2 linked regions of the Pleomorphomonas sp. PLEO genome follow. The protein of the gene in region 1 interacts with the protein of each later gene in a pairwise test. Links are inferred from orthologs where the notes say so. Each region holds a gene or a part of one and is shown in the gene's direction. Other genes may lie near its edges.

Region 1 (2,725 bases):
GGCAATGGTTCGCTGGTGAAAACATCGAGGCTGGCGCCTTTCAGCCGGCCGTCCGCCAGTGCGTCGACAACATCTGCCTCCACCAGTGACCGGCCTCGACCGGCATTGAGGATCACCGGCCCGCCAAGCGGCCCGTCCTTGGCGAGCGCGTCAATGGCCGCACGATCGATCAGGTTCTCGGTCTCGGCCGTCAATGGCAGCAGCGAAACGAGAATGTCGGTGCGCGCAAGAAAGGGAGCAAGGCCCTCTTCACCGTGGAAGCAGTCGACGCCATCCATCTGCTTTTCGGTCCGGCTCCAGCCGCTCACCTTGAATCCCAGCGCCGTCAGCGCTCGCGCCGCGTCACGACCGAGTTCGCCAAGCCCCATGACACCGACACGCACGGCGCTCGCCGCCCACTGACGAAGCGGCCGCCAGTTGCCGGTAGCCTGCGCCGCCGCGTAGGCGGCGTGACGACGGTGATGCAGCAGCACATTGAGCACGACCCATTCCGTCATCCGGCCTGTGAGGTCGGGATCGACAATCCGGACGACGGGAAGGTCTGGAAGATCGGGATCGGTGGTGAGGTGGTCAACACCGGCACCCAACGAAAAGATTGCCTCAAGCTTGGGGAAGGTCGCGAGATAGCCGGGTTCCGGCTTCCAGACCAGCGCGTAACGGACGGTGGCGACGTCGAAGTCATCACCAGGCAGGACGACCCTCCGATCGGGCGCGGCTTCCCGCAAGGCATGGATCCAGTGGTCGGGCTTCCAGCCCCGAACGGCAACGAGAATGGTCATGGCGTTTCCCGAGTATGAAGGTGGCGCCACATTGCCCGGCAGGACGCAGGGAAGGCAAGCCTCGCTCCTTTCCCTTTCGCCACGCCCAAGCTTCACCCACAATGCCTGAGGCCGCCCTTACCGCTTTCAGGGATTGCCCGGATGGTTGCTATTGACGAGAATAGCTGCCTTGCGTATCTGACTTTTCATGTCAACACGTCCTCTCGTCATTCTCCCTGCCCCGCAGCTTCGTCTGACCTCGGCTCCTATTGCCCGCGTCGATGACGGCGTTCGCAAGCTCGCCGAGGATATGCTCGAAACCATGTACGCGGCGCCGGGTATCGGGCTCGCCGCCGTGCAGGTGGGCGAGATGACCCGCCTCATCACCATCGACGTATCGCACGACGAGGACGTCAAGGAGCCGCGCGTCTTCATCAATCCGGAAATCCTTTGGAAGTCCGAAGATCTGTCGGTCTATGAGGAAGGGTGCCTCTCCATCCCCGAGTTCTACGAGGAAGTCGAGCGCCCTGCCCGCGTCCGCGTTCGCTATACCAACCTCGCCGGCGAGCCGGAGGAGCTGGAGGCGGACGGTCTGCTCTCCACCTGCCTGCAGCACGAGATCGACCATCTCGAAGGTGTGCTGTTCATCGACCACATCTCCAGGCTGAAGCGCGAACGCGTCACCAAGAAGTTCATCAAGGCGTCCAAGGAAAAGGCGCGAATTTAGTTGGCCAATCGCCGGCGGGCCTCCGGCCCTCGGCTTTCGCGCTCCGCGCGGGCGCCGCTTGGCGCCGGAAGCCGCTGACGCAGTTTTTCCGGCCTCAATCGCCGGCGGGCCTCCGGCCCTCGGCTTTCGCGCTCCGCGCGGGCGCCGCTTGGCGCCGGAAGCCGCTGACGCGGCTTCATAGGATCGATACGCCCCCTAACGCTTGACGGCGCCGCCCGCATGGTATGAAAGGCGGGCAGAACAACCGTCAACGGGGTCGAAATGCCGCTCAGGGTCGTCTTCATGGGAACGCCCGACTTCTCGGTGCCGGTGCTCGACGCCATCGTCGGAGCGGGGCACGAGGTGGTCGCCGCCTATACGCGGGCGCCGAAGCCGGCCGGGCGGGGCATGGACCTCCGGCGCTCACCGGTGCATGCGCGGGCCGACGCACTCGGCATTCCGGTGTTGACGCCCAAAACTCTGAAGACCGAGGAGGCGCAGGCGGCCTTCTCCAACCACGACGCGGATGTCGCCGTAGTTGTCGCCTATGGCCTCATCCTGCCCAAGCCCGTGCTCGACGCTCCCCGCTTCTGCTGCCTCAATCTGCATGCCTCGCTGCTGCCACGCTGGCGCGGCGCCGCGCCGATCAACCGCGCCGTCATGGCCGGCGATCCGGAGTCCGGCGTCATGGTCATGAAGATGGAAGAAGGGCTCGATACCGGCCCGGTGGCGCTGACTGCCCGTGTCGTCATCCGTTCGGACATGACGGCCGGCGAGCTGCACGACGCTCTCTCGCCGACTGGGGCCGCGCTGATGGCTGAGGCGCTCGGCAAGATCGAGGGCGGCTCGCTCACCTTCACCGCCCAGGCTGAGGACGGGGTCACCTACGCCTCGAAGATCACCAACGAGGAGACACGCATCGACTGGCGGCTGACAGGCTCGGCGGTGCACGACCACGTTCGCGGTCTTTCCCCCTTTCCAGGCGCCTGGTTTGCCGCCGACCTTGGCAAGGGCGAGGAACGGATCAAGCTTCTCCGCAGCGAGCGAGCGGATGGGGCGGGAGCGGCCGGCACACTGCTGTCGCCCGACGGTGTCGTCGCCTGCGGAGAGGGCGCCGTGCGCCTTGTCACCGTGCAACGCGCCGGCTCGAAGGCGATGGCTTTCGCCGATTTCGCGCGTGGCGCCCGCCTCGCCTCCGGCTTCAAGTTCGGCTGACCGCCATGCCCCGCTACCGGCTTCTCATCGAATATGACGGCACCGC
Region 2 (4,517 bases), 4.6 Mb from region 1 along the record:
GAGCGCATCCACCGGTCCAACTTGGTCGGCATGGGCATCGTCCCGCTGACCTTCGAGGAAGGCACGAACTGGCAAAGCCTCGGCCTGACCGGGCAGGAGACGGTGACCATCGAGGGCATCGCCGACGTCAAGCCGCGCCAGACGTTGACCGCCAAGATCACCCGAACCGACGGCGCCGAGATCGACGTACCGCTCCTCTGCCGCATCGATACGCTCGACGAACTCGACTACTATCGCAACGGCGGCATCCTGCACTATGTGCTGAGGCAGCTCGCCGCCTGACCCGACAGGTCAGCAAATCCGCACCCAACACAAAAGGCCCACCTTTCCCAGGCGGGCCTTTTCCTTTGATGCCTGCGTATGCGTTACGCCCGCTTCACACCCTGCAGGAAGCGATCGACGGTGGAGCGCAGTCCACCGGCCTCGCCGGACAGGGCCTTGGCCGAACTCAACACCGCTTCGGCCGCTTTGCGCGTCTCCACCGAGGCATGAGCGACACCACCGGTGTTGATCGACACCTTTTGGCTCGCAGCCGAAGCCTGCTGGATATTGCTGGCAATGGCGGCGGTCGCGCGGGACTGCTGTTCCACCGCGGCCGCGATCGCACCAGCGATCTCGTTGATCTCGCTGATACGCGTCGCGATGCCGCCGATAGCGCCCACTGCCTGGGTGGTCGCCGACTGCACGGCGCCGATCTGCGCGCCGATTTCGTCGGTGGCCCGTGTCGTCTGGTTGGCGAGAGCCTTCACTTCCGAGGCAACCACAGCGAAGCCGCGTCCCGCCTCACCGGCCCGGGCCGCCTCGATGGTCGCGTTGAGGGCCAGGAGGTTGGTCTGGCTGGCGATGCCATTGATCAGGCTGATCACCTCGCCAATCTTGGCGGAGCTCTCTGCCAGTCCCTTGACGATCTCGTTGGTGTGTCGCGCCTCTTCGTTGGCGGCGCTCGAGATGCTGCTCGATTGACGGACCTGATGGCCGATTTCGGCGATCGATGCCGACAGTTCCCCCGCCGATTCGGAGACGATACCAACGGCCGCCGATACCTGTTCGGATGCCGCCGCCAGCTCGGTGAGCTGGTGATTGGTCTGGTCGGCCGAGCCCGACATGGCCTGCGACGATGATTCAAGCTGGCCGGCAACCTGCCCCACCGTTCCGAGCGCCGACGAAACGTTGCGGTCGAACTCGGAGGTAAGTTGCTGCAATGTCGAAGCCTTGGCGCTCCGCGCCTCTTCTTCGCGCCGCGCCTCACGCTCGCGCAAGGCCCCCGAGAAGTCGGCGAGATTGGTCAGGACCACCGGTCGACCATCGACCTTGGAAAGGATAAGGGTGACCAAAACGGGAAAGTCTACGCCGTCGGTCCGACGATGAACCCACTCGAAACGCTTGTATCCCGTTGCCATCGCCTCGCCGATCAACGCCTCGGATTTGGCGCCCGACGACTGGCCATCCGGCTGTGTGGGCGGCGATAGCGCGGCCGGCGTACTGGCGGTCAAGGCACTCTTCGAGGAAGAGCCGAACATTTTAACCGCCGCGGCATTGCATTCGATGAACTTGCCATCGGCGATGACCATGACGGCATCGGGTGTGGCGTCGAAGAAGTTGACCTTGATCTTTTCGGAAAAAGTTCTGCGTCCGAACAGCGACATGCTCGCCTCATCTTGATTTCACACTTTCCCGCTAGCGGGAGCCATCAAGAACTCTACAACCTCACCGGTAAAGGATTGCTTGTTTTGCTAGTCATTTGGGGCATGACACACATAAGTAATATTGCAGATAAACTTGGCAAATCTCGTAAATACAGGCGAGGCGATCGATCGACTGCTACCGATGAGGAAATCGGGCAACTCCGGAGTATCCGCCCAATTCGTCTTGACCCGCCCTGCCCTTTCCGCCATAAAGCCCGACATTCGAGAGAGGAATGGTCCATGTCGTTCGCGAATGGTTCCCGTCATGCCGCTTGCCAGCTGGGTGTTGTCCCGGCCGGGCTTGCCATGACGAAAACGGCGACGACGAAAACGACCACGACGTGATCGACGCTTCCTCGCCCCGCACCGTCCTCCTCGGGGTCAGAGGAGGCGGATGGTGGCCTCCTCGAACGTCTCCCTGACAGACTGAAGAGCGACCGGCCGCCAGACAAGGCGGGGGACGACTTTTTCGGCGCAAAGCCATACTTTCAGAAGGTCAGTCCAACATGGGTTACAAGGTCGCTGTGGTCGGTGCCACCGGAAACGTGGGCCGCGAAATGCTTTCGATCCTCGCCGAACGCGGCTTTCCCGCCGATGAGGTGGTGGCTATCGCCTCACGCAGGAGCCAGGGCACCGAAGTATCGTTCGGCGATAAGACGCTGAAGGTGAAGGCGCTCGAGCACGTCGACTTCTCGGACATCGACATCTGCGTCATGTCGGCCGGTGGATCGATCTCCAAGGAATGGTCGCCGAAGATCGGCGCTCAGAAGTGCGTCGTCATCGATAATTCCTCTGCCTGGCGCTATGACGAGGACGTGCCGCTGGTCGTCCCCGAAGTGAATGCCGATGCCGTCGCCGGCTTCACCAAGAAATACATCATCGCCAATCCCAACTGTTCCACCGCCCAGCTGGTCGTCGCGCTGAAGCCGCTGCACGACAAGGCCCACATCAAGCGCGTGGTCGTTTCGACCTACCAGTCGGTGTCGGGCGCCGGCAAGGAAGCGATGGACGAGCTGTTCACCCAGACCCGTGCCATCTTCGTGTCCGACCCCGTCGAAGCCAAGAAGTTCCCCAAGCGCATCGCCTTCAACCTCATTCCGCACATCGACGTCTTCATGGAGGACGGCTACACCAAGGAAGAGTGGAAGATGGTCGCCGAGACCAAGAAGATCCTCGATCCGAAGATCAAGCTGACCGCCACCTGCGTGCGCGTGCCGGTGTTCGTCTCCCATTCGGAAGTGGTCAACATCGAGTTCGACCAGCCGATCAGCGCCGACGAGGCCCGCTCGATCCTGCGCGAGGCCCCCGGCTGCCTGGTCATCGATAAGCACGAGCCCGGCGGCTACATCACCCCCTACGAGGCGGCTGGCGAAGACGCCACCTACATCTCCCGCATCCGCGAGGACATCACGGTGGAGAACGGCCTGACCATGTGGGTGGTCTCCGACAATCTCCGCAAGGGCGCCGCGCTCAACGCCGTGCAGATCGCCGAGGTGCTGATCAATCGTGGCCTCTTGAAGCCCAAGAAGGCCGCCTGAGCCAAACCGATTGCACAGCATTTTGGCCGCCGCGATCCCCTCGCGGCGGCCTTATTTTATGACCTCAGCTCCGTGACAGTTCGCTTGGCGCCGAATGCTCGCCGTCGCCGATCGGCCGCTGCATCAGCACCTGGTCGAGCCAGCGATCGAATTTATAGCCCAGCGCTGGCGCAACGCCGATCAAGGTGAAGCCGAGGGCAGCGTGCAGCTTGCGCGAACCGAGATTGCCGCTGTCGCCGATCACCGCCACCATCTGCCGGAAACCGCGCCGCGCGCAGTCGTCGATCAGCGCCTGCAGAAGGCGCTTGCCGATGCCCTGCCCCTGGCGAGCCGGATCGATGTAGATCGAATTCTCCACCGTGTAGCGATAGGCAAGGCGCGGCCGATACGCGCTGGCGTAGGCATAGCCGGCAAGAGTGCCAGCCATTTCGGCAATGAGATAGGGATAGCCGCCGCCGGTGATGGTCTCGAAGCGCTTCAGCATGTCCGCGTCGGTTGGCGGTTCGAGCTCCCAGGAGGCGGTGCCGGTGCGAACGGCCTCCTGATAGATGGCGGCGATCGCGGGGATATCGCCGGGGCGAGCGGGACGAATGGTCAGCATGGATAGGATCCGGAACGACGAAGGACGCGGCAGTGCGCCCGCGCCCTAGATCGCACGCTCAACGGTCCGCCTCAAATAAAAACGGCGCCGGGAGGAACCCGACGCCGTGTCTTTAATTCAGGACGTTATCGACTGTCAGCGACGGTCGCCCATCAGGCGCAGCAGCATGATGAACAGGTTGATGAAGTCCATGTAGAGGTTGAGGGCGCCCATGATGGCCTTGCGGCCCATGGTCGTCCTGTCATCACCCTCGAAATACATCTCCTTGATCGTCTGCGTGTCGTAGGCGGTCAAGCCGGCAAAGATGCCCACGCCGATGATCGAGATGGCAAATTCCATCGCCGACGACTGCATGAAGATGTTGACCAACGAGGCGATGATCAGGCCGAACAGCCCCATGATCAGGAACGACCCCATGGCGCTGAGACTGCGCTTGGTCGTGTAACCATAAAGGCTAAGCCCGGCGAAGGTGGCGGCGGAGATGAAGAACACCTGCGTGATCGACTGCTGGGTGTAGACCAGGAAGATCGACGAAAGCGACAGACCCATCAGTGCCGCGAAGGCCCAGAACAGGCCCTGCGCCACCGGCATGGAAAGGCGCTGGATGCCAAACGAGAATACCAGCACCAAGCCAATGGGAGCCAGCATCACCAGCCATTGCAACGGGCTCGTGTAGAGCGCCGCGCCAAAGGA

Evidence for each region. The genes of interacting proteins can lie anywhere in the genome.
Region 2: the proteins of def (region 1) and AB6N07_RS03600 interact in binary tests that used the Escherichia coli proteins (3 or more experiments, as listed by UniProt). The link is inferred for Pleomorphomonas sp. PLEO from one-to-one orthologs.

Annotation. Positions count from the first base shown.
Region 1 is NZ_CP166625.1:5,415,054-5,417,778, forward strand. It holds def (peptide deformylase), read left to right. Parts: upstream 1-966; coding sequence 967-1,485; downstream 1,486-2,725. Other genes in the region: AB6N07_RS25060 (2-hydroxyacid dehydrogenase), read right to left, coding at 1-779; fmt (methionyl-tRNA formyltransferase), read left to right, coding at 1,747-2,679; truA (tRNA pseudouridine(38-40) synthase TruA), read left to right, coding at 2,685-2,725. UniProt on the Escherichia coli protein: Removes the formyl group from the N-terminal Met of newly synthesized proteins. Requires at least a dipeptide for an efficient rate of reaction. N-terminal L-methionine is a prerequisite for activity but the enzyme has broad specificity at other positions.
Region 2 is NZ_CP166625.1:826,985-831,501, reverse strand. The notes cover bases 1,252-4,207. They hold AB6N07_RS03600 (aspartate-semialdehyde dehydrogenase), read left to right. Parts: upstream 1,252-2,191; coding sequence 2,192-3,223; downstream 3,224-4,207. Other genes in these bases: AB6N07_RS03590 (Bax inhibitor-1/YccA family protein), read right to left, coding at 3,960-4,207; AB6N07_RS03595 (N-acetyltransferase family protein), read right to left, coding at 3,288-3,824; AB6N07_RS03605 (methyl-accepting chemotaxis protein), read right to left, coding at 1,252-1,646. Outside these bases: aconitate hydratase AcnA, read left to right, coding at 1-282; more of AB6N07_RS03605, read right to left, coding at 366-1,251; more of AB6N07_RS03590, read right to left, coding at 4,208-4,517.